Regions from separate parts of the Streptomyces sp. WZ-12 genome, predicted to be linked through region 1. Evidence: riboswitches for the same ligand, from Rfam matches in the RefSeq annotation. Region 1 holds a riboswitch; the other holds the start of a gene.

Region 1 (7,136 bases):
TGGCAATCCCGCAGTTGTTCGCGGACATGTTCCCGAGCTGGTTCGCCGGGGTGGCGTTCGCCGCGATCGGCATCGGCGCGCTGGTGCCCGCCGCGATCATGTCGATCGCCGCCGCCAACCTCTTCACCCGGAACGTCTACAAGGACTTCCTGAAGCCCACCGCCACGCCCGAGCAGGAGCACAAGGTGGCCAAGCTGGTCTCCCTCCTGGTCAAGGTCGGCGCCCTGATCTTCGTCCTGACCATGGACAAGACCGTCGCCATCAACTTCCAGCTGCTGGGCGGCATCTGGATCCTCCAGACCATGCCGGCGCTGGTCGGCGGGCTGTTCACCCGCTGGTTCCACCGCTGGGCGCTGCTGGCCGGCTGGGCGATCGGCATGCTCTACGGCACCCTGGCCGCGTACGGCGTGGCCAGCCCGACCCAGAAGCACTTCGGCGGCTCCAACGCGGAGATCCCCGGCATCGGCGAGATCGGCTACATCGGCCTCACCGCCTTCGTGCTCAACGTGGTGGTGACGGTCGTGCTCACCCTCGTCCTGAAGGCCCTCAAGGCCCCTGAGGGCGTCGACGAGACCGCCCCCGGCGACTACACCGCCGACATCGGCGACGACGGCGTCACGGCCGACCTCCCGCCGGCCACGGCGGGGGCACCGGGCGGGCACTGACCCTCGTCAACTACGGCGGAGGGCCGTCGCGTTCCTGACGAACGCGACGGCCCTCGCTCGTGTGCGGCTCAGCGACCTCGTGAGGTCATTCACGAAGGCGTCACAGGGCACGAGCGAGCCGTCCGGACGGAGGCGACCGTTTCGGTGTGGCTCCGTCTTCAGTCCCTGGTTCGGGTCCAGGAAGAGCTCGGGCCGGTGCTGCAGGCAGATGCGCAGCAACCACTGGATGATCCGTCCGTGATCCCCGTCCGGCATGGGCTTGCTCTTGCACCTTCCCGTTGATGAGCTCCCACCGCGCTTCTTCTTCCAAGCGACTGAGTATCCGGGCGGCCTCTTCGAAGTCGGCCGTGCTGGTGTGCGGCCGATCGGCGAGCGCGGTCATGGAACCTCCTCCTTATGCCATCCACCGGGCAGAGCAGGGAACATGGAACCGACGGTAGCCGAGCCCACTGACAGTCAATACGTGATCACCATCGGCGAACGCGCCCGCTGCGCCCCACAGTTCCCCACACTGGCTCCATGGACATCACGATCAGGCCCATACGCCAGGCGGAGTTCGAGACGGTCGGGGAGTTGGTGGTGGAGGTGTATCTGGCCGACGGGCTGCTGAGCGGGGCGGACGATCCGTATGCGGCGGTGTTGCGGCGGGTGGCGCACCGGGCCGAGCACGCCGAGATATGGGTGGCCGTGGATGGGAAGAACGGCGCGGGCGGCGCGGTTGTGGGTGCTGTGACATTCGCCGCGTACGGCAGCCCGTACGCGGAGTTGGCCGGGCCCGGCGAGGGCGAGTTCCGGATGCTGGCGGTCCGCGGCGAGGGGCGCGGGCGCGGCGTCGGAGAGGCGCTGGTCCGGGCCTGCCTTGAGCGGGCCCGGGGGCTCGGGCTGCGCGCCATGGTGCTGTCGAGCCAGCGGCACCTGCTGCCGGCGCACCGGCTCTACCGGCGGCTGGGGTTCGCGCGGGCTGCCGGGCGGGACTGGGACCCGGTGCCGGGCGTGCGCCTGTGGGCGTTTGCTCGGGAGCTGGCCTGACGGCTTGTTTCCGGCCCCGCACAGGCGGTGCGGCCGTTCGCACACGCGTAGGGATGCCATGCGGTGCGACACAAGATGTGGGGGTGCGTGCGGGGAGCAACACAAGATGTATGCTCTTCCTCGCTGTCGCCGCAGGGGAATCCGGTGCGAATCCGGAACTGTCCCGCAACGGTATGAGAGCGCAGGATACGGCCAGTTTCTGGGGGTCCTACGCGCTCACGAGTCCGAAGACCTGCCGATGGTACGTCCGCACCGCCACTGGTGCGGCGTCGAGACGTCCGGGCCCCGAGGGATGGGTTGGTGGACGGAGCGCGGCCGGCCCCGCGCACCCCCGGTTCGCCGCGGGGTGCCCCCTTGTCCGCCCGCGCGCCGCCCCTGCTGCGCCCTCCGGCCCCCGCCGAGTGAGGGAGAGCATCAGGTGACCATCGCGCCAACGGAGCCCGCGTCAGACGCCGAGGTCGTACAGCCCGCGGTGGCCGCGCCCCCCGTGGCCGAAGACGGCCCGGGTGTCGCCCTGCTGCGCACGCTGACCGAGCTGACCGCGGACCTGACCGCCACCGACCCGGGCAAGGTGGCCGCCGCCGCGCTCCGCGGCCGCCACCCCGGCTCCGACGAGGCCGAGTTGCGGTCCCTGGCCACCGAGGCCGCGGCCGGGCTGATCGGCGACGAGCCGCAGTACTCCAAGCTGGCCGCGCGCCTGCTCACCCTCGCCATCGCCGAGGAGGCCGCCGGCCAGGGCGCCACGTCCTTCTCCGCCTCGATCGCGGTCGGCCACCGGGAGGGACTGATCGCGGACGCCACCGCGGAGTTCGTCGCCGCGCACGCCGAGCGCCTGGACGCCCTGGTGGACGGGGCGTTGGCCGACGGCGCGGACGACCGCTTCGGGTACTTCGGGCTGCGCACCCTCCAGTCGCGCTACCTGCTGCGCCACCCCACCACCCGCAACGTGGTCGAGACGCCCCAGCACTTCCTGCTGCGGGTCGCCTGCGGCCTGGCCGAGGACGCCTCCGAGCGGGCGCTGGCGGACGTCGCCGAGCTGTACCGGATGACCAGCACGCTCTCCTACCTGCCGTCCTCCCCCACGCTGTTCAACTCCGGCACCCGGCACCCGCAGATGTCCTCCTGCTACCTGCTGGACTCCCCGCTGGACGAGCTGGACTCCATCTACGACCGCTACCACCAGGTGGCCCGGCTCTCCAAGCACGCCGGCGGCATCGGGCTGTCGTACTCCCGGATCCGCGCCCGCGGTTCACTGATCCGCGGCACCAACGGGCACTCCAACGGCATCGTGCCGTTCCTGCGCACCCTGGACGCGTCGGTCGCGGCGGTCAACCAGGGCGGCCGCCGCAAGGGCGCGGCCTGCGTCTACCTGGAGTCCTGGCACGCCGACATCGAGGAGTTCCTGGAGCTGCGGGACAACACCGGCGAGGAGGCCCGCCGGACCCACAACCTCAACATCGCGCACTGGATCCCGGACGAGTTCATGCGCCGGGTCGAGGCGGACGCGGACTGGTCGCTGTTCTCCCCCTCGGACGTGCCCGAGCTCGTCGACCTGTGGGGCGACGAGTTCGACGCCGCCTACCGGGCCGCTGAGGCCGCGGGCAAGGCCCTCAAGCAGGTGCCGGCCCGGGTGTTGTACTCCCGGATGATGCGCACCCTGGCGCAGACCGGCAACGGCTGGATGACGTTCAAGGACGCCGCCAACCGCACCGCCAACCAGACCGCCGAGCCCGGCCGGGTCGTGCACTCCTCCAACCTGTGCACCGAGATCCTGGAGGTGACCGACGACGGCGAGACCGCGGTCTGCAACCTGGGGTCGGTCAACCTCGCGGCCCACCTGGGCGAGGACGGCCGGATGGACTGGGAGCGGCTGGACGCCACCGTCCGCACCGCCGTGACCTTCCTCGACCGGGTCGTGGACATCAACTTCTACCCGACCGAGCAGGCCGCCGCCTCCAACTCCCGCTGGCGGCCGGTCGGTCTGGGCCTGATGGGCCTCCAGGACGTCTTCTTCCGGCTGCGGCTGCCGTTCGACTCCGCCGAGGCCCGGGAGCTGTCGACCCGCATCTCCGAGCGGATCATGCTCGCCGCCTACGAGGCGTCCGCCGACCTCGCCGAGCGGCACGGCGCGCACCCGAACTGGGCCGCGACCCGGACCGCCCGCGGGGTGCTGCACCCGGACCACTACCCGAACGCCGAGGTGCGCTGGGCGGACCGCTGGGCGGCGCTGCGCGCGCGGATCGCGAGGACCGGCATGCGCAACTCGCTGCTGCTGGCGATCGCCCCGACCGCCACCATCGCCTCGATCGCCGGCGTCTACGAGTGCATCGAGCCGCAGGTCTCCAACCTCTTCAAGCGCGAGACGCTCTCCGGTGAGTTCCTCCAGGTCAACACGTACCTGATCGGGGAGCTCAAGGAGCTGGGCCTGTGGGACGCGCGGACCCGGGACGCGCTGCGCGAGGCCAACGGCTCGGTCCAGGACCTGTCCTGGATCCCCGCGGACCTCCGGAACCGCTACCGCACCGCCTGGGAGATCCCCCAGCGCGCCCTGATCGACATGGCCGCGGACCGGACGCCCTACCTGGACCAGAGCCAGTCGCTCAACCTCTTCATGGCGTCGCCGACCATCGGCAAGCTCAGCTCGATGTACGCGTACGCCTGGAAGCGCGGGATCAAGACCACGTACTACCTGCGCTCCCGGCCGGCCACCCGGATCGCCCAGTCCGCCCGCGCCGCCACCATCCCCGCCCAACTGCCGGTGACCGACCCCGAGGCGGTCGCCTGCTCCCTGGAAAACCCCGAGTCCTGCGAGGCATGCCAGTAATGACCACCGCACCCGAGAAGAACGCAGCAGCGACCCACACCGCCACCACGGGGTCGAAGAACCTCCTCGACCCGGGCTTCGAACTAACCCTGCGCCCCATGCGGTACCCGGACTTCTACGACCGCTACCGGGACGCGATCAAGAACACCTGGACCGTGGAGGAGGTCGACCTCCACTCCGACGTGGCCGACCTCGCCAAGATGTCCCCCGGCGAGCAGCACCTCATCGGCCGTCTGGTGGCCTTCTTCGCCACCGGCGACTCGATCGTCGCCAACAACCTGGTGCTGACGCTCTACAAGCACATCAACTCCCCCGAGGCGCGGCTGTACTTGAGCCGTCAGCTCTTCGAGGAGGCGGTGCACGTCCAGTTCTACCTGACCCTGCTGGACACCTACCTCCCCGACCCGGAGGACCGGGCCGCCGCCTTCGCCGCGGTGGAGAACATCCCGTCCATCCGGGAGAAGGCCCAGTTCTGCTTCAAGTGGATGGACCACGTCGAGGAGATCGGGCAGCTGGAGACGAAGGCCGACCGCCGTCGCTTCCTGCTCAACCTCATCTGCTTCGCGGCCTGCATCGAGGGCCTGTTCTTCTACGGCGCGTTCGCGTACGTCTACTGGTTCCGGTCGCGGGGCCTGCTGCACGGCCTGGCCACCGGCACCAACTGGGTGTTCCGCGACGAGTCCATGCACATGGACTTCGCGTTCTCCGTGGTGGACACGGTCCGCCAGGAGGAGCCCGACCTCTTCGACGACGCGTTGGAGCAGGAGGTCACCGACATGCTCAAGGAGGCCGTCGAGGCCGAGCTCCAGTTCGCCCGCGACCTGTGCGGCGAGGGCCTGCCGGGGATGAACACCGCGTCGATGCGCGAGTACCTCCAGTGCGTCGCCGACCAGCGCCTGCGCCGCCTGGGCTTCCCGGCCGTCTTCGGCTCGGAGAACCCGTTCTCCTTCATGGAGCTGCAGAACGTCCAGGAGTTGACCAACTTCTTCGAGCGGCGCGCCTCGGCCTACCAGGTCGCCGTCGAGGGCTCGGTCTCGTTCGACGACGAGTTCTGATCCCGCGTCGGGTTCTGCTCCCGATCGACCGGACCGACGGCCGGACGGTGGCCTGCCCCGCCGTCCGGCCGTCCCGTTTTCCCCCGGCCGCCCGCCGAATGTGAGCGTTCGATTAGCGGGCGGCCGGAGCGGCAACCGGAGCCCTGCCCACCGCATCTACGCATGCATGGAGGGAAGGAAAAGACGCCGGTACATCGACTATCCCCGCAACGGCCGTACGGGAGTGCGCCGTTGGCTGCCGTCCTGGCGGCTCTGGCTGGGATCGGGCGGGTTCGTCCTGCTCTGCCTCGCGGGGCTGTTCGCGGTCGTGTACGTGAAGATCGACATTCCCAACGAGAACGCGCTGGCCGCCCAGGAGGCCACCGTCTACTACTGGGCGGACGGCAGCCAGATGGTCAGCGTCGGCGCCGTCAACCGCCAGAACATCGCCCTCGACAAGGTGCCCAAGCACGTCCAGAACGCGGTGATAGCGGCGGAGAACGCCACCTTCTACAAGGACCACGGGGTCTCGCTCACCGGAATCGCCCGCGCCGCGGTGAACATGGTCTCGGGCGGGGACACCCAGGGCGGTTCGACCATCACCCAGCAGTATGTGAAGAACACCTATCTCTCGCCGGATCAGACCGCCACCCGCAAGGTGAAGGAATTCATCATCGCGCTGAAGGTCAACAACCGGAAGTCCAAGTCGGAGATCCTGCGGGGATATCTCAACACCAGTTGGTTCGGCCGCGGTTCGAACGGAATTCAGGCGGCCGCGCACGCCTATTACGGCATCGACGCCAAGGACCTCGATCCCAGCCAAGGGGCCCTGCTGGCGGCCCTGTTGAAGGGCTCCGAGCAGTACGACCCGGGGCTGAGCAAGGCCAATCACGCGCGGGCGGTGGCGCGTTGGAAGTGGATACTCGACCGGCTGGTCACCACCGGTGCGATGAGCGAGCAGGAAAGGGCGCACTACCGCACGTTCCCCGAGCCGCGCCCGATGGCCAAACCCACCAGTCAGGCCGGCCAGATCGGCTATCTCGTCGACGTCGCCAACAAATTCGTCAAGAGCGCGACCGGGCTGACCGACAAGGACCTCGCCCGCGGCGGCTACCGCATCCACACCACGTTCGACAAGCGGTGCACCCACCAACTGGAGAAGGCCGTCGCCGACGTCCGCAAGAAGAATCTCGACCCGAAGAAGCGCACCGAGGACACCTACGCGGAATTCGGCGCGGCCTCGGTGCGCCCCGGTGACGGCGCCATCGTCGCGCTCTACGGCGGGACCGACGCCACCTCGCACTTCGTCAACAACGCGGACACCTCCGCGGTCCCGGCCGGCTCCGCCTTCAAACCGTTCGTACTGGCCACCGCCCTCCAGCAGGAGGCCGAGCGGTACGGGGACCAGCCGCGCCCGGTGGACACCGCCGGCGGCGCCGAGGAGTTGCGCGGCGCCCTGATGCGCGGCGAGAGCGCCCCGTTCGTCCAGGCCGGCAAGAAGCTGGGGTTGGAGCGGATCCGGGACCTGGTGCTCCGCGCCGGGCTGCACAAGGAGAGCCTGGCGCAACTGGAACAGACCTTCCC
Region 2 (7,136 bases), 1.6 Mb from region 1:
GGGCTGCTCGGCCGCCCGGGCCTCGGCGAGGTCCGCGCGGTCGACGCCCAGGGCCGCGTCATCGGCAGCAACACCGGCTACCGGGCCTTCCAGAAGCTCCCCGACCACCTCGCCCCGCTGCACGCCAAGAAGGAGACGTCCGCCGTCGTGCAGCGCGACGGCGGGCACGTCCGGGTCGCCGCGGCCGCCCCGTTCGCGGGCGGCGGCGCGGCCAAGGACCTCAACTGGACGGTGGTCAGCGCCCAGCCCGCGTCCGCGCTGGACATCCCCGAGTACGCGCGGCAGAACCGCACGGTCCTGGTGGGACTGCTCGGTGTCACCGCGGCGGCCGCCTGCCTGGGGTGGCTGCACATCGTCGTGGTCCGGCCGCTGCGTGCCCTGGCCGGGCTCGCCGAGCGCCTGGCGGACGGCGACCGCAAGACCGTGCTCTTCCCCCGTCACCACGACGAGGTGGGCGCCGTCACCCGCAGCCTGGAACTGATCCGCCAGCAGTTGCAGAACCAGCAACGCCCGCGCGAGGGCGCGCCCCGCGCCTCGGCCGAGGCCGGAAGGACCCCCTGACACCGTGCTTTTCCTCTACACCGTGCTCGTGGTGTGCGGTGCCGTACTGCTGATCGCCGGAGTGATCGAGCAGCGCCGGCACTTCGCCAACCTCGACCGCATCCCGTCCCGCGTGCTGGTCAACGGCATCCGCGGCAAGAGCTCCATCACCCGCCTGTGCGCGGGCGCCCTGCGCGGCGGGGAGCTGACCACCGTCGCCAAGACCACCGGCACCGCCGCCCGCTTCATCCACCCGGACGCCACCGAGGAGCCCGTCTACCGCAAGTTCGGCATCGCCAACGTCGTCGAGCAGATCGGCATCGTGCGGCGCGCCGCCGCCTACCGGCCGGACGCCCTGGTCATCGAGTGCATGGCGGTGATGCCCGCGCTCCAGGAGATCAACCAGTCCAAGCTGATCCGCTCCACGATCGGCGTGCTCTGCAACGTCCGGGAGGACCACCTCGCCGAGATGGGGCCGACCCTGGACGACGTGGCGCGTTCGCTGTGCCGTTCCATGCCGGAGAACGGGATCTGTGTGACGGCGGAGAAGGACCGTTACGCCATCCTCCAGGAGGAGGCCGACGCGCGGAACTGCCAACTGATCTACGCCGATCCGGACACCGTCACCGACGAGGAGCTGCGCGGCTTCAGCTGGTTCACCTTCAAGGAGAACGTCGCCATCGCGCTCGCCGTCGCCGAACTCCTCGGCGTGGAGCGGCGCACCGCGCTCCAGGGCATGTACGACGCGCCGCCGGACCCCGGCGTGCTCTCCGTGGAGCGGTACCGCACCCCCGAGGGCAAGAAGCTCCGGTTCGCCAACGTCTTCGCGGCCAACGACCCCGAGTCGACGCTGATGAACATCAACCAGCTGCTCGACCTCGGCGCCATCCACCGCCCGCTCAACGTGGTCATCAACTGCCGCCCGGACCGGGTCGAACGCAACGGCCAGATGGGCGAGTTGATCCCCGAACTCGACCCGGAGCGGGTCTTCGTCATCGGCCACCCGGCCAAGTCCGCCATCGACGCGATCCCGGCCGCCTTCCGGGACCGGGCGGTGGACCTCGGCGGGGACCGGCGCGATCCGGGGGAGTTCATGGGCCAGTTGCTGGACCGGCTCGGCCCCGACTCCTCGCTCGTCGCCATCGGCAACATCCACGGCCAGGGCGAACTGCTCCTGGAGCACCTCGCGGAGCTCGCCCCAGACGAGGAGCCCGCCGACCGCACCGACGGGGGCGCCACCGCGCCCGACGAGCCGGGACCGCGGTACGCCCCGCACCTCGACCCCTACCAGCACTACCCCCAGGCGCACGAGGAGCGGTACGCCGCCGCGCCCCACCGGCCCTCGCCCCCGGCCCCGGACGGACCCGAAGGGCTCGAACCTGCCCGGGTCCGGGGCCCGTTCGAGCCCCCGGCCCCGCCCGCGCGCCCCACCGACGACGCCCCGCAGTGGCACACCCCAGGAGAGCAGCACCGTTGATCCCCTCCGTCCTCACCCCCGAGATCGCCGCGATCGGCATCGCGATCGGGCTGCTCTTCTCCCTGATCTGCTATCTGACGACCAACCTCTCCCCCGGCGGCATGATCACCCCGGGCTGGCTGGCCCTCACCCTCGTCGAGGACCTCCAGCGCGCCGCGATGGTGCTCGGCGTCACCGTCCTCACCTACCTCGGCACGCTCCTGATGCAGCGGTACGTGATCCTCTACGGCAAGCGGCTGTTCGCCGCGGTCGTGCTGCTCGGCGTCACCCTCCAGGCGACCGTGATGATCGTGCTGTCCATGGAGTTCCCGCTGATGTACGCGAACCAGACCCTCGGCTTCATCGTGCCGGGCCTGATCGCCTACCAGTTGGTGCGCCAGCCCAAGGGCCCCACCCTCCTGGCCACCGGCTCGGTGACGCTGATGGCCTATGTCGTCCTCACCGCCGGAATCCTCCTCGGCGTCATGCCGTCCGCTTGACCCCTCCCCCGGAGCCCACCGCATGCCTCCCAAGAAGCGCCCCCTGCTGCACACCGCGACCGTCCTGACCCTCCTGGCCGGCAGCGCCTACCTCACCGTGGAACTGCGCGAGGACGAACAGGACAAGGCGCCGCGGGCCCAGGCCGTCACCGACACCCCGCTCAGCGGCTCCGCCGCCGGCGAGCAGCGCGGCCAGACCTGGGAACGCCTGAAGAACCCCGACCGCACCGTGTTGCGCGGCGCGGGCGGTCAGGTCCTGGCCACCTTCACCGACCGGTCCCGCACCGCCACCCTCAAGGGCCCCTCGCGCACCTTCAGCGAGTCCGAGAACACCGCGACCACGGTGGTCACCGAGGACTGGGTGCGTCTGATGCCCGAGGCGTGGCGCGCCGGCGCGGAGAAGGAACGCTGGTTCAAGGAGTGGTTCCGGCGGTACCACGACAGCCGGGAGGACGACCTCTTCGCCATCGCCTTCCAGTACATCACCGGAGCGCCCGCCAAGAAGGACGAGCGGGGCGTCGTGTACGCGGGCGACGCCAAGTTCGGTCCGGTCAACCCCGATCTGGCCAAGCACCGCGGCACGCCGCTGCTCGAACAGTCCGACTTCTTCGACTACTTGGGCATTCCGTACACCTTCCGCGACGGCACCGCCAGGAGTCCGGAGGCGGCCCGCTACCGCGCCGTCGACTGCTCCGGCTACATGCGGCTGATCTTCGGCTACCGGGCCCGCTACCCGCTGGCCCCCGCCGACGGCAAGGGCAACGGCCTGCCCCGCACCGCCAACGGGATGGGCCGCTCCCAACTGGGCGCCGAGATCATCCCGTTGTCCGGTCCGGCCCCCTGGTACGAGCGCCCGCAGAACATCGACGTGCTCCAGCCGGGAGACCTGGTCTTCTTCAAGATGGACCACCACACCGGCAACCGCCTGGACCACGTCGGCCTGTACCTGGGCCCCGACACCGAGGGCCACAAGGTCTTCCTCTCCAGCCGCAAGGAGGTCAACGGCCCGACCATCGGCGACAAGGGCGGCGTGTCCCGGCTCGACGGCAACGGCTTCTACGCCAAGCTCCTGCGCAACGCCAAGCGCCTCTGAGACCGGGGGCGTTGCGGCTCCCCAGGGGCCTAGCTGATGGAGTGCGGGGACAGCGCCGTGAACCAGAGCAGGACGACGGTGGCGACGCCCATGATCGGGGTCAGTATCTCCGTCTCCACCTTGTTGCCGCTGTGCTTGATGAGGACGATCTCGTAGCGCGTCTTCAGCGGCCACAGCCACGGCGCGCCCATCTTCGTGATCGAGTCGCCGAGCAGGTGGGCCAGGCAGCCGAGCCCGATCGCGTACGGCAGCCAACCGGGCGCCGACGGGATGAACTTGGCGATGACACCGGTCCCTATTCCGGCCATGGCGACGATCGTCGCCCAAGCGGAGAAACCGTGGCCGGGCGGGCAGAGGTTGAGCGCGCGCACGGCGAGGGCCAGCAGGAAGAAGGTCATGCCCAGGGTGAAGGGTCGGCCCAGGTACGTCACACCGGCCCAGCTACCGAAGGTCATCAGCACCACGAAGAACAGCGAGTGGGTGGCGTGGCGGTGCCCGCCGGAGATCCAGGCCACGAACCGGCACAGGATCTTGGACACCGGGCCGAGGAAGTTGGCGATGGTGCCGTCGTGGTGGTCCAGGTCGGGCAGGAGCGCGGCGCCAGCGCACAGCACGGTGCCCATCAGGATTTCCTGGGGCATCAGATGGGTGTGCATCAGCAGCGGTGGCAGGAACGGCGTGGTGCCCGCGAAGAGCAGCGCGCCGCTCACCGCATGCGAATGACCCATCATGGTGCGTCGTCCTCCCCGTATGTGGCGCGTCGTTGACGCGCCCTCAGCCACGGCGGAGACGGTACCAGCGCGATCACGGCGGTGGCGCCACAGGGCGGCGAAGCGCGACCGCGGGTCGTTACCCCTCCCCGCCCCGTTCAATCCCGACGGGCACTTGTCCCATCTCACCATCCGCATACTGGACGACATCCGGCGCGCCGCGGCCCCGCCCCGTAAGGTGACCGGTGCAGCTGGTTCGCCCCGTCCGCCAGGCGGGAGGCGTCGCAAGAGGGAACCCGGTGAGAATCCGGGACTGCCCCGCAGCGGTGAGCGGGAACGACCGCCGTCATACGCACTGGACCCACCCGGGTCTGGGAAGCGACGGCCACTAGGAGCCTCGTACGACACGAGGCGCGCCCGCGAGTCCGAAGACCTGCCAACTGCCCGCGTGCGGACGACCCGTGCGCGGTATCCCGGTGACCTTCGAGGGCGGGTCGGGAGCACCCCGGACACTGCCCGGGGAGCAGGCACCAGACGGTGCCCGTGTCGCGCGCCGTGGCCTGCGCCGCGCCATACGGGTCGCCGCGTCCGGTGCGTCCCGTCACCCTTCGCGCTCTCGTCCCGTCCCCGGGATCTCAGGGATTCATCTCGCGAAGGAGATCTCCGTGACCACCAAGTCCGCAGCCGCGGCAGCACGGGCCACCGTGTACGGCTACCCGCGCCAGGGCCGGCACCGGGAACTGAAGAAGGCCGTCGAGGGCTACTGGAAGGGCCGGGTCACCGCGGACGCGCTGCGCGCCACCGCCGCGGAACTGCGCCGCACCACCTGGCAGGAGCTGGCCGGGGCCGGCATCGACGAGGTCCCGACGGGCGACTTCTCGTACTACGACCACGTCCTGGACGCCAGCGTCATGGTCGGCGCGGTCCCCGAGCGCCACCGCGCGGCCGTCGCCGCCGACCCCCTGGACGGCTACTTCGCCATGGCCCGCGGCACCCAGGACGCCGCGCCCCTGGAGATGACCAAGTGGTTCGACACCAACTACCACTACCTGGTCCCCGAGTTGGGTCCGGACACCGTCTTCTCGGCCGACTCCACCCAGCAGGTCACGGAATTCGAGGAGGCCCTCGCCCTGGGCCTGACCGCCCGGCCGGTCCTCCTCGGCCCGGTCAGCTACCTCCTGCTCGCCAAGCCGGCCCCCGGCGTGGCCGAGGGTTTCGACCCGCTCACCCTCCTCGACCGACTGCTGCCGGTGTACGCCGAGGTCCTCGCGGACCTGCGCGCGGCCGGCGCGGAGTGGGTGCAGCTCGATGAGCCCGCCCTGGTCCAGGACCGCACCCCGGCTCAACTGGACGCCGCGGAGCGCGCCTACCGCTCCCTGGGCGCCCTCGCCGACCGGCCCAGGCTGCTGGTCGCCTCGTACTTCGACCGGCTCGGCGACGCCCTCCCGGTGCTGGCCAAGGCCCCGGTCGACGGGCTCGCGCTGGACTTCACGGAGGCGGCCGCCGGCAACCTCGACGCCCTCGCCGCCGTCGGCGGCCTGCCCGGCAAGCGCCTGGTCGCCGGCGTCGTCAACGGCCGCAACATCTGGGTGAACGACCTGGAGCGGTCGCTGTCCGTGCTCGGCACCCTGCTGGGGCTGGCCGACCGGGTCGACGTGGCCGCCTCCTGCTCGCTGCTGCACGTCCCGCTCGACGCGTCGCTGGAGCGGGACATCGAGCCGCAGATCCGGCGCTGGCTCGCCTTCGCCCGCCAGAAGACCGCCGAGCTCGTCACCCTCGCCAAGGGCCTGACCCGCGGTACCGACGCCATCGCCAGCGAACTGGCCGCCAACCGCGCCGACTTGGCGTCCCGGGCCAGCTCCCCGATCACCCACGACCAAGCGGTGCGGGGCCGCACCACCGCGGTCACCGAGGCCGACGCGCGCCGCTCCCAGCCGTACCCGGAGCGGGCCGCCGCGCAGCGCGCCCACCTCGGCCTGCCGCTGCTGCCGACCACCACCATCGGCTCCTTCCCGCAGACCGGCGAACTGCGGGCCGCCCGCGCCGACCTGCGCGCCGGCCGCATCGACACCGCCGGCTACGAGGAGCGCATCAAGGACGAGATCCGCGAGGTCATCGCCTTCCAGGAGAAGACCGGGCTGGACGTCCTGGTGCACGGCGAGCCCGAACGCAACGACATGGTCCAGTACTTCGCCGAGCAGCTCACCGGCTACCTCGCCACCCGGCACGGCTGGGTCCAGTCCTACGGCACCCGCTACGTCCGCCCGCCGATCCTGGCCGGCGACATCTCCCGCCCCGAGCCCATGACGGTCCGGTGGACGACCTACGCCCAGTCGCTCACCGAGCGCCCGGTCAAGGGCATGCTCACCGGCCCGGTCACCATGCTCGCCTGGTCCTTCGTCCGCGACGACCAGCCACTGGGCGAGACCGCGCGCCAGGTCGCCCTCGCCCTGCGCGACGAGGTGCGCGACCTGGAGGCCGCCGGCACCTCCGTCATCCAGGTCGACGAGCCCGCGCTGCGCGAGACCCTGCCGCTGCGCACCGCCGACCGCCCCGCCTATCTGGACTGGGCCACCGAGGCGTTCCGCCTCACCACCGCCGGGGTGCGCCCGGACACCCAGATCCACACCCACATGTGCTACGCCGAGTTCGGCGACATCGTGCAGGCCATCGACGACCTCGACGCCGACGTCATCAGCCTGGAGGCGACCCGCTCCCACATGCAGGTCGCCCGCGAACTCGCCGCCCACGGCTACCCGCGCGAGGCCGGCCCCGGGGTGTACGACATCCACTCGCCCCGGGTGCCGAGCACGGAGGAGGCGGCGGACCTGCTCCGC

Evidence for each region. Region 1 has a riboswitch for cobalamin ahead of PV796_RS13915 (ribonucleoside-diphosphate reductase subunit alpha). Riboswitches for the same ligand answer to the same signal wherever they lie in the genome.
Region 2: it holds a riboswitch for cobalamin, as region 1 does, so the genes downstream of both, metE (5-methyltetrahydropteroyltriglutamate--homocysteine S-methyltransferase) here and PV796_RS13915 (ribonucleoside-diphosphate reductase subunit alpha) in region 1, are expected to answer to the same signal.

What each region holds. Positions count from the first base shown of each region.
Region 1 is NZ_CP118574.1:3,326,185-3,333,320, forward strand. Features, by position in the region: gene mctP (monocarboxylate uptake permease MctP) at 1-665, shown strand, start outside; gene PV796_RS13910 (GNAT family N-acetyltransferase) at 1,185-1,694, shown strand; cobalamin riboswitch at 1,799-1,948, shown strand; gene PV796_RS13915 (ribonucleoside-diphosphate reductase subunit alpha) at 2,113-4,518, shown strand; gene PV796_RS13920 (ribonucleotide-diphosphate reductase subunit beta) at 4,518-5,573, shown strand; gene PV796_RS13925 (transglycosylase domain-containing protein) at 5,740-7,136, shown strand, end outside.
Region 2 is NZ_CP118574.1:1,692,306-1,699,441, forward strand. Features, by position in the region: gene PV796_RS07235 (HAMP domain-containing protein) at 1-561, shown strand, start outside; gene pgsB (poly-gamma-glutamate synthase PgsB) at 566-2,017, shown strand; gene PV796_RS07245 (poly-gamma-glutamate biosynthesis protein PgsC/CapC) at 2,014-2,496, shown strand; gene PV796_RS07250 (NlpC/P60 family protein) at 2,519-3,589, shown strand; gene PV796_RS07255 (metal-dependent hydrolase) at 3,619-4,320, opposite strand; cobalamin riboswitch at 4,535-4,754, shown strand; gene metE (5-methyltetrahydropteroyltriglutamate--homocysteine S-methyltransferase) at 4,965-7,136, shown strand, end outside.